Regions from separate parts of the Nocardioides pantholopis genome, predicted to be linked through region 1. Evidence: riboswitches for the same ligand, from Rfam matches in the RefSeq annotation. Region 1 holds a riboswitch; the other holds the start of a gene.
What was found. Region 1 has a riboswitch for cyclic di-AMP ahead of EBO35_RS07490 (C40 family peptidase). Riboswitches for the same ligand answer to the same signal wherever they lie in the genome.

Region 1 (7,305 bases):
GCAGCCGCAGCTCGAGCAGGGCCAGCACCTCCTCGGCGCCGGGCAGCACCGTCAGCTCCTCGGCCGCCACGGCGTCGACGCCCACGGTGTCGAGGACCGAGAGCAGGTAGCCCTGGATGTCGGCCCAGGACTCTTGGAAGCGCCGCTGGGCGTCGACCTGCTGCACGAACAGCAGCGGCGCCACCTCGGTCGGCTCCGGCCCCACCGGCACCCCGAACGCGTCCGCGAGCGAGTGCGCGGCGTCGGTGGAGAGCACGAGCGTGCGCTGTCCCAGGGCCGCGGCCAGGGCCGCGGTCCCGGCCGAGACCGTGGACTTGCCGACGCCGCCCTTGCCGGTGAACAGCAGGATCCGCACGCTGGTCAGCGACCCGTCAGCCGAGCGACTCGACGCGCTTCTTCAGGCCCTTCAGGGCGGTGTCGATGAGGATCTTCTCGCCCTTGCGCTTGAGCATGCCGATCAGCGGGATCGAGACGTCGAGGACCAGCCGGTAGGTCACCTCGGTGGTGCCGTCGCCGAGGTCGCGCAGCACGTAGGCGCCGTCGAGGGCGCGCATCATCTTGCCCTCCACCAGCGTCCAGGTGACCTCGTCGGTGCCGTCCCACTCGTAGGCCAGCGTGTACTCGTCCTTGATCGGCGCGACGTCGAGGACGAAGGAGACCTGCTCGGCCCAGCCGTCCTCGTGCTCGGAGAGCACCTCGACGCGCTGCATCCCCTTGGCCCACTCCGGGTACGCCGGGAAGTCGCCGATCACGGCCATCACGTCGGCCGGTGCGGCCTCGATGACGATCGAGGACGTGGTCTGCTCGGCCATGGACTGCCCCCTCGGGCTCGGGCGTGCGGGCGGGTGGTCAACGGCTGGGAGCGTACCGGATGCGAAGGCCACCCGAACCCGGCGGTAACCTGCAGGAAATGTGTCCGTTCCGGACCGTAACAGGAGGAAAGACGTGCGGGAGTTCTCCAGCCCGGTGACCATCGAGGTGCCGACGACCGGCAACCTGACCGACGACGTGGTGACGAACGCCCGGGAGGCCGGTCAGTACGTCGCGTTCAGCCGCCAGGGCCCCGAGGGATGGCAGGACGTCACCGCGGCCGAGTTCCTCGCCGAGGTCAGCGCCGTGGCCAAGGGCCTGGTGGCGGCCGGCATCGAGGTCGGCGACCGGGTCGCCCTGATCTCGAAGACCCGCTACGAGTGGACGCTGCTCGACTACGCGATCTGGTTCGCCGGCGCGGTGTCGGTGCCGATCTACGAGACCTCCTCGGCCTCCCAGATCGCCTGGATCCTCAAGGACTCCGGCGCCCGCGGCGTGGTCGCCGAGACCGCCGACCACGTGGCCCGGGTCGCCGACGCCCGCAGCGAGCTCCCCGAGCTCAACCACGTCTGGTCGATCGGCGACAACGCCATCGACGTCCTGTCCCGGCTGGGCGAGGACATCTCGGACGACGACCTGGAGAAGCGGCGCACCGCGGCCGGTCCCCAGGACCTCGCGACGCTGATCTACACCTCCGGCACCACCGGGCGGCCCAAGGGCTGCATGCTCACGCACGCCAACTTCATGGTCGAGCTGGGCGTCGCCGTCGACGAGCTCGAGGTGATCTTCAAGGGCAAGGACGCCGCCACGCTGCTGTTCCTGCCGCTGGCCCACGTGTTCGCGCGGATCCTCCAGATCGGCGCGATCAAGGCCCGGGCGCGGATCGGGCACACCCCCGACACCAAGAACCTGCTGCCGGACCTGCAGAGCTTCAAGCCGACGTTCATCCTCGCCGTCCCGCGGGTCTTCGAGAAGGTGTTCAACACCGCCTCGCAGAACGCCGCGGCCGACGGCAAGGGCAAGATCTTCGACCGCGCCGCCGCCGTCGCGATCGCCTACTCCAAGTCCCTCGACGAGGGCCGCGTCCCGCTCGGCACCCGCCTGCAGCACGCGGTGTTCTCGAAGCTGGTCTACGGCAAGCTGCTGACCGCCCTCGGCGGCCAGTGCGAGTACGCGATCTCCGGCGGCGCCGCGCTCGGCGAGCGGCTGGGGCACTTCTACCGCGGCATCGGCCTGACCGTGCTGGAGGGCTACGGCCTCACCGAGAGCACCGCCGCCCTGTCGGCGAACATGCCCGGCGCCATCAAGATGGGCACGGTCGGCCGACCGTTCCCCGGTGCCGCGGTCCGGGTCGCCGGGGACGGCGAGCTGCTCTTCAAGGGCGGCCAGGTCTTCCGCGGCTACTGGGCCAACGACCCGGCGACCGCCGAGGCGTTCGACGAGGACGGCTGGTTCTGCACCGGCGACCTCGGCGAGGTCGACGACGAGGGCTTCATCAAGGTCACCGGGCGCAAGAAGGAGATCATCGTGACCGCTGGCGGCAAGAACGTCGCCCCCGCGGTCCTCGAGGACCGCCTGCGCGCCGCAGCCCTGGTCAGCCAGTGCATGGTCGTCGGCGACGGCCGCCCGTTCGTGGGCGCGCTGGTCACGATCGACCCCGAGGTCTTCCCGGTCTGGGCCCAGCAGCACGGGAAGTCCCCCGACATCGCGGCGAGCCTCACCGACCCGGACCTGCACGCGGCGGTCCAGCTCGCTGTCGACGAGGCCAACGAGGCCGTCTCCAAGGCCGAGTCGATCCGCAAGTTCCGGATCCTCGCCGAGGACTGGACCGAGGAGGACGGACTGCTGACCCCGAGCCTGAAGCTCAAGCGGCACGTGGTCCTCGCCCAGTTCCGCGACGAGGTGGACGCGCTCTACAGCTGACCGGTCACGGCCGGCCGCTCCCGACCGGGGCGGCCGGCCGGCTACCGGTCCAGCCGCTCGGCGACCCGCTGGGCCAGCGCGATCCGGTCCAGCCCGGTCGGGTGGCTGCCGAACCAGAACTGCGACCACGCGTACGGCGTGGGGTCGGCCAGGGAGCGCAGCATCAGCTGACGCTGCATCTCCACGAAGGCGGCGGGGTCGCCGGTCGTCTCGAGCGCGTCGACGTCGGCGCGGGTCTCGATCTGGCGGCTGACCGTGTTCTCGACCGGGCTGGCCAGCAGCGAGCCGACCGCGAACAGCGCGAGCAGGACCGGGACCACCGCAGGGTCGGCCATCGACCAGGTCCGGCCGCCCCGGCGCCCACCGAGGGCGAGCACCACGGCGAGCAGCCCCACGGCCAGCCCGCCGCCGAGCGCTCCGAGAACCGAGCCGACCAGCACGTCGTCGTGGCGGGCGTGGGCCAGCTCGTGGGCCACCACCGACAGCGCCTGCTCCGGGGGCAGGTCCTCGACCAGGTTGTCGTAGACGACCACGCGCCGGGTGCCGCCGAAGCCGGACACGTAGGCGTTGAGCGTCGTCGTACGCCGCGAGGCGTCCGCGACGAGCACCTCGTCGACCTCGACGCCCTCCTTGTCGGCCAGGTCCAGGATCTCGGTGCGCAGCGACCCCGCCGGCAGGGTCTCGAAGGAGCTGAACAGCGGCTCGACGAGCACCGGATAGGCGAAGGACCCGGCCAGCACCAGCGCGGCCACCAGGGAGCCGGCGACCGCCGGCCACCACCGCCGCCACCGGCGCGCGCAGGCCATCACCACGAGCACTGCGAGCGAGGTCACCACGATGTCGAGCGCCTCGCCCTTGAGCAGGTCCAGGGCGTAGCCGGCCCAGGACTGGGTGGAGAGCCCGTACCCCCGGAGGTGCTGGCGGTGGGCCAGCCCGAGCGGCAGCGTGACCAGGCGCCCTGCGACGGTGAGGACCGCGACGGCCTGCACGACCCGCAGCCACCACGGCCCGCGCTGGAACCGGGCGACGACGGCTCGGCCGCGCCGGCTGAACCCGAACCAGCACGCGAGGAGGGTCGAGACCGCGAGAGAGCTCCAGCTCCAGACCCGGGCCCACCGGGAGAACTCCTCGGCACGCTCGACCTGCCCGGCCGTGAAGACGCTGAGCGGGTCCGGCGGCACCAGCGGCCCCCCGGGCACCGGGTCCCACGGGACCAGGAGCGCACCGAGGACGACCAGCGCCGTGCCCGCGACCAGGGTCACCCCCAGGCCGACCCGCAGCGCCGCGCCGGACGCCGGGTTTGGGCTCGGGTCCGGGCTCGCGGCGCCGGTCATGACGCCACCTCGCGCAGCCGGTCGCGCCAGGCCGCCACCAGGTCCGCCTCGGACCAGCCGAACAGGTCCGTCAGCGCCTCGCCCAGGGGCTCGCCCCGATCCGCGCGCTCGTAGAGCTCGACCAGCGCGTCCTCGCCGCCCCGCTCGACCAGCACCGTGCAGGCCAGCCAGGCGCTCTCGTAGACGGCGCCGAGGTGCGGCCCGCCGACGTCGAACTCCGCGGCCCCGGGAAGCGCCGCGGGCGGGCCGTCGCGGCGTACCTGGCGGATCACCTGGGCGGCCGTGCGGCGCAGCGGCAGGTCGACGTCGCGCAGCGCGACGTGGTCGGCGAAGCCCTCGAGCAGCCACAGCGGCACCGGGCTGGTCGCCCCTCCGGTCGCCAGGTGGGTGACCTCGTGGCTCATCACCACCCGGGCGCCGACCGCTCCGAGCGAGGCGAACTCCTCGGGGTTGGCCAGCACGTGGACCGGCGCGTCGTCGTCGACCGAGCCGTCGACGGTGGTCGTGACCGCCGCGATCGCGGCGTAGGTGCCGGGCTCCGCGGCGAGGGCCCGGTCCAGCTCCGCCGCGGAGCGGGGCACCTCGAGGACGAGGGCCGGACGCCAGCGCGACAGGACCGCCGACACGACCGGGACCGCCTCCAGCGCGAGCCGCTCGAACCGCCGGGCGACCGGCGCCCCGCCCGCGGCCAGCACCAGCGTCTGCGGGGTACGCCGGACGGCGACCGGCCCCGCGAGCCACAGCGGCGTGCGGTGGGCGCCGCCGCCGATCGTCGTGATCCGCACCTCCCCATCGTCCTGCACGAACCCGAACCGGACCTCGGCGGAGGCGGGGGTCGCGTCCATCCCGGCGAAGCGCCAGGTGGTGGCGACGCTGGCGGTCCAGGCGCCGGCCCGGGTGGGCCCGGCATCGGCGTCGACGTAGCGCAGCGAGAAGTCCGCCAGCCGCAGCTCGGCGGCGTTGGCGACGACCGCCGTCAGCAGCGAGCCGGCGTCGGCATCGCCGGCGAGCGCCGCGGCCGCGTCGGGGTCGCGCTCGCGCACCGCCTCCTGCAGCGCCCGGACCGCACCGGCGGCGCCGGCGGCGCCGGCGGCTTCCGGGCGCGGGGCGCGTCCGGGCGGCGCGGTGGCGACGTACGGGTCGTCGGTGAGGACCAGCCAGGCGACGACCCCCGCGAGGAGCGCCAGGAACGCCGAAAGGCCGGCCACCCACCAACGGGGGCGACCGGCCTTCGTGGTCGGTGCGTCAGCCAGGGCGGACGGCGCCGACGTACGGCATGGAGTGCAGCGCGCCGGTCACGACACCGGTGCCGGGGTTCGCGGCGTGCACGATCATCCCGTTGCCGATGTACATGCCCACGTGGCTGATCGGGCTGTAGTAGAAGACCAGGTCGCCGGGCTGCAGGTCGGACTCCGCGACCCGAGCGCCGGAGGAGAACTGGGCGCTGGAGGAGTGCGGCAGCGACACGCCGGCCTGCGCCCAGGCCATCATCGTGAGGCCGGAGCAGTCGAAGGCGCTGGGCCCGGCCGCACCGTAGACGTAGGCGTCGCCGACCTGGGCCATGGCGTACTGGATCGCCGCGCCGGCCCGGCCGGAGGCCGCGGGGGCCTTGACCTCCGTGGGCGTCCGAGTGGTGCCGCGGGACAGGATCGACTCGCGCTCCTCCGCCTTGAGCCGGTCCAGGAGGCCCTCGGCCTCCTCCTTCTTCTTCTCGATGGCGGCCTGCTCGGCGGCCATCTGCTCCTCGGTGGCGCTGACCTGGGCGACGCGCTTCTCGGTGGCCTCGCGACGGATGTCGAGGGCCTCCAGCTCGGTGCCGTAGGTGCCGAGCAGCTCGCCCTGCAGGTCGTTGTAGGCCGACATGGTGGTCAGCTGCTCGAGGAAGGACCCGGGGTCGTCGGAGACGAGCACCTGGCCCGCCGCCGAGACACCCTGCCCGGTGTACTGGGAGACGATCGAGTCGGCGACGTCCTCGCGCACCGAGGCCAGCTCGCTGCCCTGGCGGCGCTCGTCGGCGCGCAGCGCCTTGAGGTCGCGCTCGAGGTCGGCGAGCTCCAGGCGGGCGTCGTTGTAACGCTCCGAGGCCTGCTCGGCCTGGTGGAAGAGCCGGTCCACCTGGGCCTGCACGTCGTCGATGTCCGGCTCGGCCTGGGCCGGGGAGGAGGGGACGATTCCGATGGTTCCCGCGAGCGCGAGCCCGGCGAGGCCAGTGACGATTCGCTTTCGGCCATTCAGCACGTGCGAGCGGTCTCCTTGGTGTCGTACGCCTGCCGGGTGAGCTGACGGATTCGGGCACGACCTGCCCTACGCCCGCTCCTCGGCGACACCTGCGTGCCGCCGCCTTGCGGGAGATTCACCCCAGAAAAGAGTTGGTTCCCCGGCTCCCGGGCCACCCGGAGGCGACTCGGAACTCAGCGCGGCGCCCGCGCGGACCGGCTGGTCCACTCCCACGAGCACCTGAGCCAGTCACGATAGTCGCGCCGGTCGCCGCCCGCCAAACCTCTGGCACATTCGGTGCAGAAGTTCTGCGCCGGGGTCTCAGGCGGACTCGACCTGGGGCGGGTCGAGCTGCTGGACCAGGCGCAGCGGCGGCACCAGGCCACCGGACGCGAGCACCTCCAGGGCGCGCCGCTCGTCGTCATCGAAGGTGAGCTCCGGGGGCGGCCCCAGCAGCACCGTCACCACGCAGTCGTGGCAGGCCAGACCCCGCACCACGCAGCTGTCGCAGTCGATTCTCGTCGTCATGGCGGGAACGCTCGCACCGGCCACCGACATCGGCGCCCGCGACGGGCCGGTCCGGCGTGTCGCCCGCAGTTCCGCCCGCGGTTCCGCCCGCAGCTCCGCCCGCACGCCGCAGGAACTCAGCCGGTGCGGGTGAGCAGCTCGACCAGCGTCTGCGCCGGTACGCCGCGGGCGCCGGCGCGCACGACGTCCTCGACGACCGCCCGGTCGCTGGTGACCACCACGGTGGCCCGCCCCGGCGGCTCGGCGGCCACCAGGTCGCGGATCACGTCGTCGGCGATCACGCCCGGCGGGCTGAAGAGCACCTTGACCCCGCGCGGCGCGGCCACCACGGGCCGGACGCTGGCGGCGGCGGCGTCGAAGACGACGGTGGTCTCGGCACCGCTGCGCGCCACCACGGGCGCCAGCGAGTTGAGCAGCCGGATCCGCTGGGCCTCGAGGGAGGACTCGGGCCACGCGGTCTTGCTCACGTTGTAGCCGTCGACCACCAGCCGGG
Region 2 (7,305 bases), 580 kb from region 1:
AGCTCGGCACCGAGCACGGCCGCACCGGCAACCGGTACGGGCCGGCCGCGCCGCGGGGCAGCTACCAGTGCCGCGACGGGCTGTGGATCGCGCTGTCCGGCAGCACCCAGGCGATGGCCGTGAACGTGCTGCGCACGATCGGCGGCGAGGAGCTGGTCGCCGACCCGCGCTTCGCCACGAACGCCGAGCGGCGCGAGCACGTGGAGGCCCTGGACACGCTGATCTCGGACTGGTGCGCCCAGCGGGACCGCGAGACCGCACTGAGCGAGCTGACCGCCGGCGGCTGCGCGGTGGGGCCGCTGGAGTCGGTCGCGACGATGCTGGACAACCCCCAGGTCGTGCACCGCGGCTCGATCGCCACCGTCGAGGACCCCGACCTCGGCCCGATGGCGATGACCGGGATCTACCCCCGCTTCCAGGAGGCGGAGACCAGCATCGGCCGCCTCGGGCCGGCCGACGTCGGCGCCGACACCGACGAGGTGCTCGGCCGTGACCTGGGCCTGGACGCCGCCGAGCTCGCCGAGCTCCGCGCCGCCGGCGTCACCGACGGCCCGGCCGGCCCCGCCGCCCCGATCCCGGGCGCCCCGTGAGCCCCGCGAGCCCGGCGGGCCCTGCGAGCCCCGCGAGCCCTGCGGGCACCGAGGCCGCGCTGACGCGGCGGACCCAGCTCTTCGTGCCGGCCAACCGGCCCGAGCGGGCCGCCAAGGCCGCGCTGGCCGGGGCGGACGCGGTGATCGTGGACCTCGAGGACAGCGTGGCACCGGCGGCCCGCCCCGCCGCCCGGGCGGGCCTCGCGGACGCGGTCGCCGCGATCCGGGCGGCCCGCGCCGGCCTGCACGTGCTGGTCCGGGTGAACGCGGACGCCGACCTCGCGGTCGACGTCGACGCCGCCGTGGCGGCCGGCGCGGACGGCGTGCTGGTGCCGAAGGTCGAGTCTGCCGACCGGGTGGGCGAGGTCGACGCGCTGCTCGACCGGGCCGAGGACGACCACGGCGTACCGCCGGGCCGCACCGAGGTGCAGCTGCTGGTGGAGACCCCCCGCGGCCTGCTCGCGGTCGCCGACATCGCCGCCGCTGGAGCCCGGACGGTCGCGCTGATGCTCGGCACCGAGGACCTCTCGGCGGAGCTGGAGATCGATCCGGCCGCGCCCGACTTCGACCTGCGCTGGGCGCACGGGCTGGTGCTGTGCGCGGCGCGCGCCCACGGCCTGGCGCCGTACGGGCTGCTCGGCACCCTGGCCAACTTCCGCGACCTGCCGGCGCTGGAGCGCGACGCGCAGCGCTCGCGCGCGTTCGGGTACGTCGGCGCCCTGTGCATCCACCCCGCCCAGGTCCCGGTGCTCAGCGAGGCGTTCGGGCCCACCCCCGCGGAGGTCGAGCACGCCCGCGCGGTGCTCGCCGCGCTGGCCGAGGCCGAGCGGGCCGGGACCGCCGCCGTGCAGCTGGACGGCCGGATGGTGGACACCCCGATGGCGCACCGCGCCCGCCGGCTGCTGGCGCGGGCCGAGCGGGCGTAGCGCCCGGCCGCGTCGGCCTTACTTGAAGCGCAGCGTCCCGGGGAACCAGGAGTTCGTCCAGATCGGGGCGCGCTGCACCCGCTGGTTGCCGTACGGCGCGTGCACGATCATCCGGCGGCCGCGCTCCCAGCCGGTGAACACGCCGACGTGGTAGACGCCGCCGCTGCCGGTGAAGAACACCATGTCGCCCTTGCGCATGCTCTTGCGCGCGATCCGCTTGGCGAAGCCGGCCTGGGCCGAGGAGGTCCGCGGGATGCCGCGGAAGCCGGCCCGGCGGAACGAGTAGTACATCAGTCCGGAGCAGTCGAACGCGTTCGGCCCGGAGGCGCCGTACTGGTAGCGGTCGCCCTTCTGGCGACGCGCGGTGTTGACCGCGTTGCTGATCTTGCGGGCCACCTGGCGGCGGTGGGTCTGGCGGGCCGCGGCCCGGCGCTGGGCCTTGGCGCGCTGGGCCTTGGCGCGCTGGGTCTTGGTGCGCTGGGCCTGGGTGCGCTGGTCGGCCGCGGCGGGAGCGACCGCCGGGTTGGCCGAGGCGGCGGTGGCGGTGGCGGTGGGAGCCGGGGCTGCGGTCATCAGACCGGCGGCGAGGGCGCCGGCGCCGACGACGCGGACGCCGGCGCGCAGGCAGGAGGACAGGTACGTGGACATGAGAATCCCTTCCCACGCCTGTGAGGTGAGCTGTCGGGTTCGGGCGAGGAAGGTGCCCGGCCGCCTCTCGGCGGCTTCACCCCGAGCGGTCCGTGGACCGCGTGGAACCGGTGGGTCCCCCACTCCTGCCCGTGAAGTGCTTCTGGTGGCCGGGGGCGGTCGGGCAGGACTCGGCGTACCCGCCCCCGGGGTGCTGGTTGCAAACGAAGCGTCGACGGTAATCCCGAACCCGGGACCCTGCCAAGTCCCGACCGGGTGAGACGACGCTCACGCGCCGACCAGGTCCACCAGGTCCGCGATCGAGTCGACCACCCGGGTCGGCCGGTACGGGAACGTCTCGACCTGCTCGGGGCGCGTGGAGCCGGTCGTCACCAGCACCGTGCGCAGCCCCGCCTCGAGGCCGCTGATGATGTCGGTGTCCATCCGGTCCCCGACCATCACCGTGGTCTCCGAGTGCGCCTCCAGCCGGTTCAGCGCACTGCGCATCATCAGCGGGTTCGGCTTGCCGATGAAGTACGGCGTGCGCCCGGTCGCGGTGCTGATCAGGGCCGCCACCGACCCGGTCGCGGGCAGGGTTCCGTGCTGGCTGGGCCCGCTGGGGTCGGGGTTCGTCGCCAGGAACCGCGCCCCGCCCTCGATCAGCCGGATCGCCCGGGTGATGGCCTCGAAGGAGTAGGTGCGGGTCTCCCCCAGCACCACGTAGTCGGGGTCCCGGTCGGTCATCACGTAGCCGATGTCGTGCAGCGCGGTGGTCAGCCCCGCCTCCCCGACGACGTACGCCGTGCCGTAGGGCCGCTGCTCGGCGAGGAACTGGGCGGTGGCCAGCGCCGAGGTCCAGATCGACTCCTCCGGGACGTCGATGCCGCTGCCGAGCAGCCGGGCGCGCAGGTCGCGGGGCGTGTAGATCGAGTTGTTGGTGAGCACCAGGAAGCGCAGCCCGGACTCCTTGAGCGCCTCCACGAACTCCTTGGCGCCCGGGATCGGGACGTCCTCGTGAACGAGCACCCCGTCCATGTCGGTCAGCCAGGTCTGCACGCGTGCGGTGTCCAGGTGCGGGCTCATAGGGCCATCATCGCGCCCCGGGCACACCGCAGGGGCGGGTCTCCCGGGACCCGCCCCTGCCTGTGGTGCCTGCGACCGGCGGCCGCGCTCAGCGGGCCCCGAGCTCGGTGCCCGCCACGTGGTGCCGGCCGTGGCCGGACCCCGCGGCGAACTGCTGCACGCCGGCCGACTTGTCGTGCTTGGCCCCGTGCTTCTTGCCGTGCTTGTGCCCGTGCTTGTGCCCGTGCTTCTTGCCGTGCTGGTGGCTGCGCACCCCGTTGACCGCCTCGGTGCTGCGGGCGAAGGTGACCACCGCGGTGGCGATCGCGTCGGAGTTCACCGACAGCGCGCCCATGTTGATGTTGCCGCGCAGCCAGTAGTCCTCGTCCAGCTGGTCGTAGAGCTCCTCGTCCTGGCCCTCACCGGTGAAGTTGTCGCAGGGCTGGTGGTAGCACGGGTCGTACGCCGCGCCCGCCACGCCGCCGTACCGCGCGGCCTCCTCCTCGGTCTTCACGCCCTCGGCACCGGTGAACAGCCCACCGGCCGGGATGCCGACCGCGATGAACGGCCCGTAGTCGGAGCGGCCGGAGAACTCGCTGTCCTGGAACGGCTCCCCGCGGCGGGTGTAGAACCGCTCGAAGACGTCCTCGATCTCCGCGGACCCCTCCGGGATGAACCCGTCGGGCGCCGTGCCCCCGGAGTTGTCACCGTCGTAGACGCCGAAGATGTAGTTGGGCGAGGCCACCATGTCGAAGTTCAGGTAGAGCGCGATGTCCTCGGCCTGGTCCTCGGACAGCTGGCTGACGTAGTACTCCGAGCCGAGCAGCCCGTTCTCCTCCGCACCCCACCAGGCGAACCGGACCTTGTTGGCGGGGCGGATCTTGAGCTTGGCCATCTTGCGGGCCACCTCGAGCAGCGCGGCGCTGCCCGAGCCGTTGTCGTTGATGCCGGCGCCCTCCTGGACGCTGTCGAGGTGCGCGCCGGCCATGACCACGTTGTCGGAGCGGCCCCGCCGGGTCTCGGCCGTGACGTTCCAGGTGCTCCGCTCCTCGGTGGTGTAGTCGACGGTCACCGACACCGTCGCCCCCGGCAGCGAGGCCAGGTCCACGCCGGTGTCGTAGGTCGCGAAGACCGCCGGGATGGTCAGGCCGGTGGCGTCGCCGATCATGCCGACCAGCCCGGTGCGGCCCGGCTGTCCCTCGTTCATCACGATCACTCCGGCCGCCCCCGCCGCCTGCGCGTTGAGGATCTTGATCGTGAAGTCGCAGGTCCCGCGCTGCACCAGGGCGATGCCGCCGGCCGGGAAGCCGGCGAAGTCGGTGGTCTCGCAGCCGCTGCTGCTGGAGTTCGGCGGACCCGCCGGGTTCAGCACCAGGTCGACCGGGGTGATCGGCCCGCTCGCGGTGCCCTCCGGCACGCCGGTGTCGAAGTTCCCGCGCAGGAAGTCCTGCTCGTCGACCCAGGTGGTCGGCTCCCCGGTGGTCCGCTCGAGCGCGGAGTTCTCCTCGAAGTAGTCGAAGGTGAACTCCTGCACCCGCGGGCGGTAGCCGGCGCGGCGTAGCTGGTGGGCGACGTACCCGACCGAGGCCCGGTAGCCGGGCCGGCCCGCCGCCCGGTCGCCGTACCGGTCGGTGATGCGCTGGAACGCGCTCAGGTGCCGGGCCACGCCCTGCGCGGTGACGGCCCTGGTGATCTGGTGCACGGAGTTCTTCGGCGGGCCGTGGTGGCCCCGGTCCGCCTCGGCCGGGACCGCGGTGGCGGTCCCGAGGAGCGCCAGCGTGGCACCCGAGGCGACGACCGCGCGGAGGGATCTGGACATCGTTGTCACTCCTTCGTCGGACCCGGAGGAGGGTCGCACCGGGTCCCGCGAATCTAGGACGGGGCCGGGGTGTTGAACAGGCCTCCGCGGCCCCGCGCCCGCCGACTCGCCCGACTCCGGGCGAAGATCCCCAATGTTGCGGATCCGGGGCACGAGAGGATGGCCCGATGCCCGCCGAGATCGTGCCCGCCGACCACCCGAACGCCTATGTGCTTCGCCTCGACGGCCACGACCAGTCCCACGTCGATCTCGCCGACCCCACCCGCCTGGCCTTCGACTACGTGCGCCGGATGGGCGACGTCCTGGACGCCTGGGGCCGACCCGGTGAGCCGGTCCGGGTGGTGCACGTCGGCGGCGCCGCGATGACCCTGCCCCGCTACGTCGCCGCGACCCGCCCGCGCTCGGCGCAGGTGGTGCTGGAGCCGGCCGCCGACGTCACCGAGCTGGTCCGCGAGGAGCTCCCGCTCCCCCGGCGCAGCGGGATCAAGGTCCGGCCCGTCGACGGGCGCACCGGGCTGGCGGCCTTCCGCGCGGAGTCCCTCGACGTCGTGCTCGTCGACGCGTACGCCGGGGGCCGGGTGCCCGGCGACCTGGTCACGGCCGAGCACGCCGCCCTCGCCGCCCGGGTGCTCGCCCCGGGCGGCCTGCTGCTGCTCAACCTCGTCGACCGGGCGCCGTTCGCCTGGACCCGGCGGGTGGTCGCCGCGGTCCGCACCGCGTTCCCCGAGACCATGATCAGCGCGGAGCCCGCAACCCTGCGCGGACGCCGGGCCGGCAACCTGCTGCTGGTCGCCGGCCGCGACGGCGTCCCGCTCGCCGACCTGCGGGCCCGCGCGGCGAGCTCCCCCGCGCCGTACCGGGTCCTGGACGACCGCCAGGTCAGCGACTCGATGGGGGCGGGGAGCCGTTCACCGACTCCGACACCGCGCCGTCCCCGGCCCCATGACACCGCGCCGTCCCCGGCGCCATGACACCGCGCCGTCCCCGGCGCCATGACATCCGCGCCGTGACATCCGCGCCTGAGCCCCAGGCGTCCGGTCACCGGCGCGGCAGCAGCAGGACCATCCCGTCGGCCGGGGAGGCCGCGACCAGCCGGCCGCCGAACGACTCGCAGGTCTCCCGCACCCGACCCCACCGGTCGTCGCGCTCCCGGAGCCGCCGCGAGCGCCGCGCCTCGGCGGGCGCCGCGGCGGTGACGGTGATCCGCAGGGTCCCGTCGTCGTTGCCGTCGAGGACCAGCCGCACCTCGCCCCGAGTGTCGCGCACGACCGCCTCGAGCAGCAGGTCGAGCACCTGCTCGACCGGCCCGGGCGTGTAGGGCTGCTCCAGGGCGCCCTCGACCGCAGCGGTGACCAGCCGGTCGCGGCGGACCAGCACGTCGGCCCAGCGCTGGGCGGACTGGCTGGCCAGCTCGTGCAGCGGCACCACGGCATCCTCGATCAGGGTCCCGCGGTGCAGGGCGACCAGGTCGCCGGCGACGCCCTCGACCTGGTCGACACCGGCGACGCAGCGGGTCACCGCGTCCCGGGCGTCGGCCGGCAGGTCCCCGCGCTGCGCCAGGTCCTCGAGCTCCAGGCGTACGCCGGTCAGCGGCGAGCGCAGCTCGTGCGAGGCGTACGCCGCGAACTGCCGGTCCCGGGCCACCCGGTCGCGCAGCTGCGCCGCGCTGGCGCCCAGGGCCTGGCCGATCGCCCGCGCCTCGGGGACCCGGGTCCGCGGCAGGTCCAGGTCGAAGCGGCCCCGGCCGAGCGCGGCCGCGGCCACCGCGAGCCGGCGGAACGGCGCGGCCAGCAGCCGGGACACCACGAGCCCGAGCACGACCGCGCACAGGACGCCGACGACCAGCATCGCCAGCACCGACCACCACTCGTCACGGACCAGGGCGACCATGCTGCGGTCGGCCCGGGCCACGCTCACCTGGCCGCGGCCCGCCAGGCCGGTGGCGCTGAGCTCGCCGGTGGCGTCGTTGTCGTACTCGGGGCCCGTGGCGACCACCTCGGGGCCGGCGGCCGGCGCCCAGCGGATCTGCTCCTCGGGACGGACGAGGCCCTCGAGGAAGTCCGCGTCGACCCGCCGGCCGGCCTCGAGCCGGTCCTCGACGAGCAGCCGTGCCACGTCCGCGTCGTGGCGCAGCAGCCGGCTGTCCTGCTCGCGGAGGTTCTCGGTGACTGTCCAGCACTGGACCAGCCCCACCCCGGCCAGCAGCACGACGGCCAGCAGCGCGAAGGCGAGCGAGAGCCGCTCACGCATCGGGGGGACCCTCGAGGCGGAATCCCACGCC

Region 2: linked by a shared signal. The riboswitch ahead of EBO35_RS04650 (C40 family peptidase) and the one ahead of EBO35_RS07490 (C40 family peptidase) in region 1 are both predicted to bind cyclic di-AMP.

Annotation. Positions count from the first base shown of each region.
Region 1 is NZ_CP033324.1:1,564,672-1,571,976, reverse strand. Features, by position in the region: gene EBO35_RS07515 (ArsA family ATPase) at 1-355, opposite strand, end outside; gene EBO35_RS07510 (SRPBCC family protein) at 372-812, opposite strand; gene EBO35_RS07505 (AMP-dependent synthetase/ligase) at 946-2,733, shown strand; gene EBO35_RS07500 (M48 family metallopeptidase) at 2,775-4,067, opposite strand; gene EBO35_RS07495 (hypothetical protein) at 4,064-5,275, opposite strand; gene EBO35_RS07490 (C40 family peptidase) at 5,313-6,305, opposite strand; cyclic di-AMP (ydaO/yuaA leader) riboswitch at 6,317-6,479, opposite strand; gene EBO35_RS07485 (hypothetical protein) at 6,606-6,812, opposite strand; gene EBO35_RS07480 (NYN domain-containing protein) at 6,929-7,305, opposite strand, start outside.
Region 2 is NZ_CP033324.1:983,618-990,922, reverse strand. Features, by position in the region: gene EBO35_RS04660 (CaiB/BaiF CoA transferase family protein) at 1-590, shown strand, start outside; gene EBO35_RS04655 (HpcH/HpaI aldolase/citrate lyase family protein) at 587-1,516, shown strand; gene EBO35_RS04650 (C40 family peptidase) at 1,535-2,164, opposite strand; cyclic di-AMP (ydaO/yuaA leader) riboswitch at 2,166-2,313, opposite strand; gene EBO35_RS04645 (HAD-IIA family hydrolase) at 2,432-3,226, opposite strand; gene EBO35_RS04640 (M20/M25/M40 family metallo-hydrolase) at 3,315-5,024, opposite strand; gene EBO35_RS04635 (spermidine synthase) at 5,192-5,995, shown strand; gene EBO35_RS04630 (histidine kinase dimerization/phospho-acceptor domain-containing protein) at 6,063-7,274, opposite strand; gene EBO35_RS04625 (response regulator transcription factor) at 7,267-7,305, opposite strand, start outside.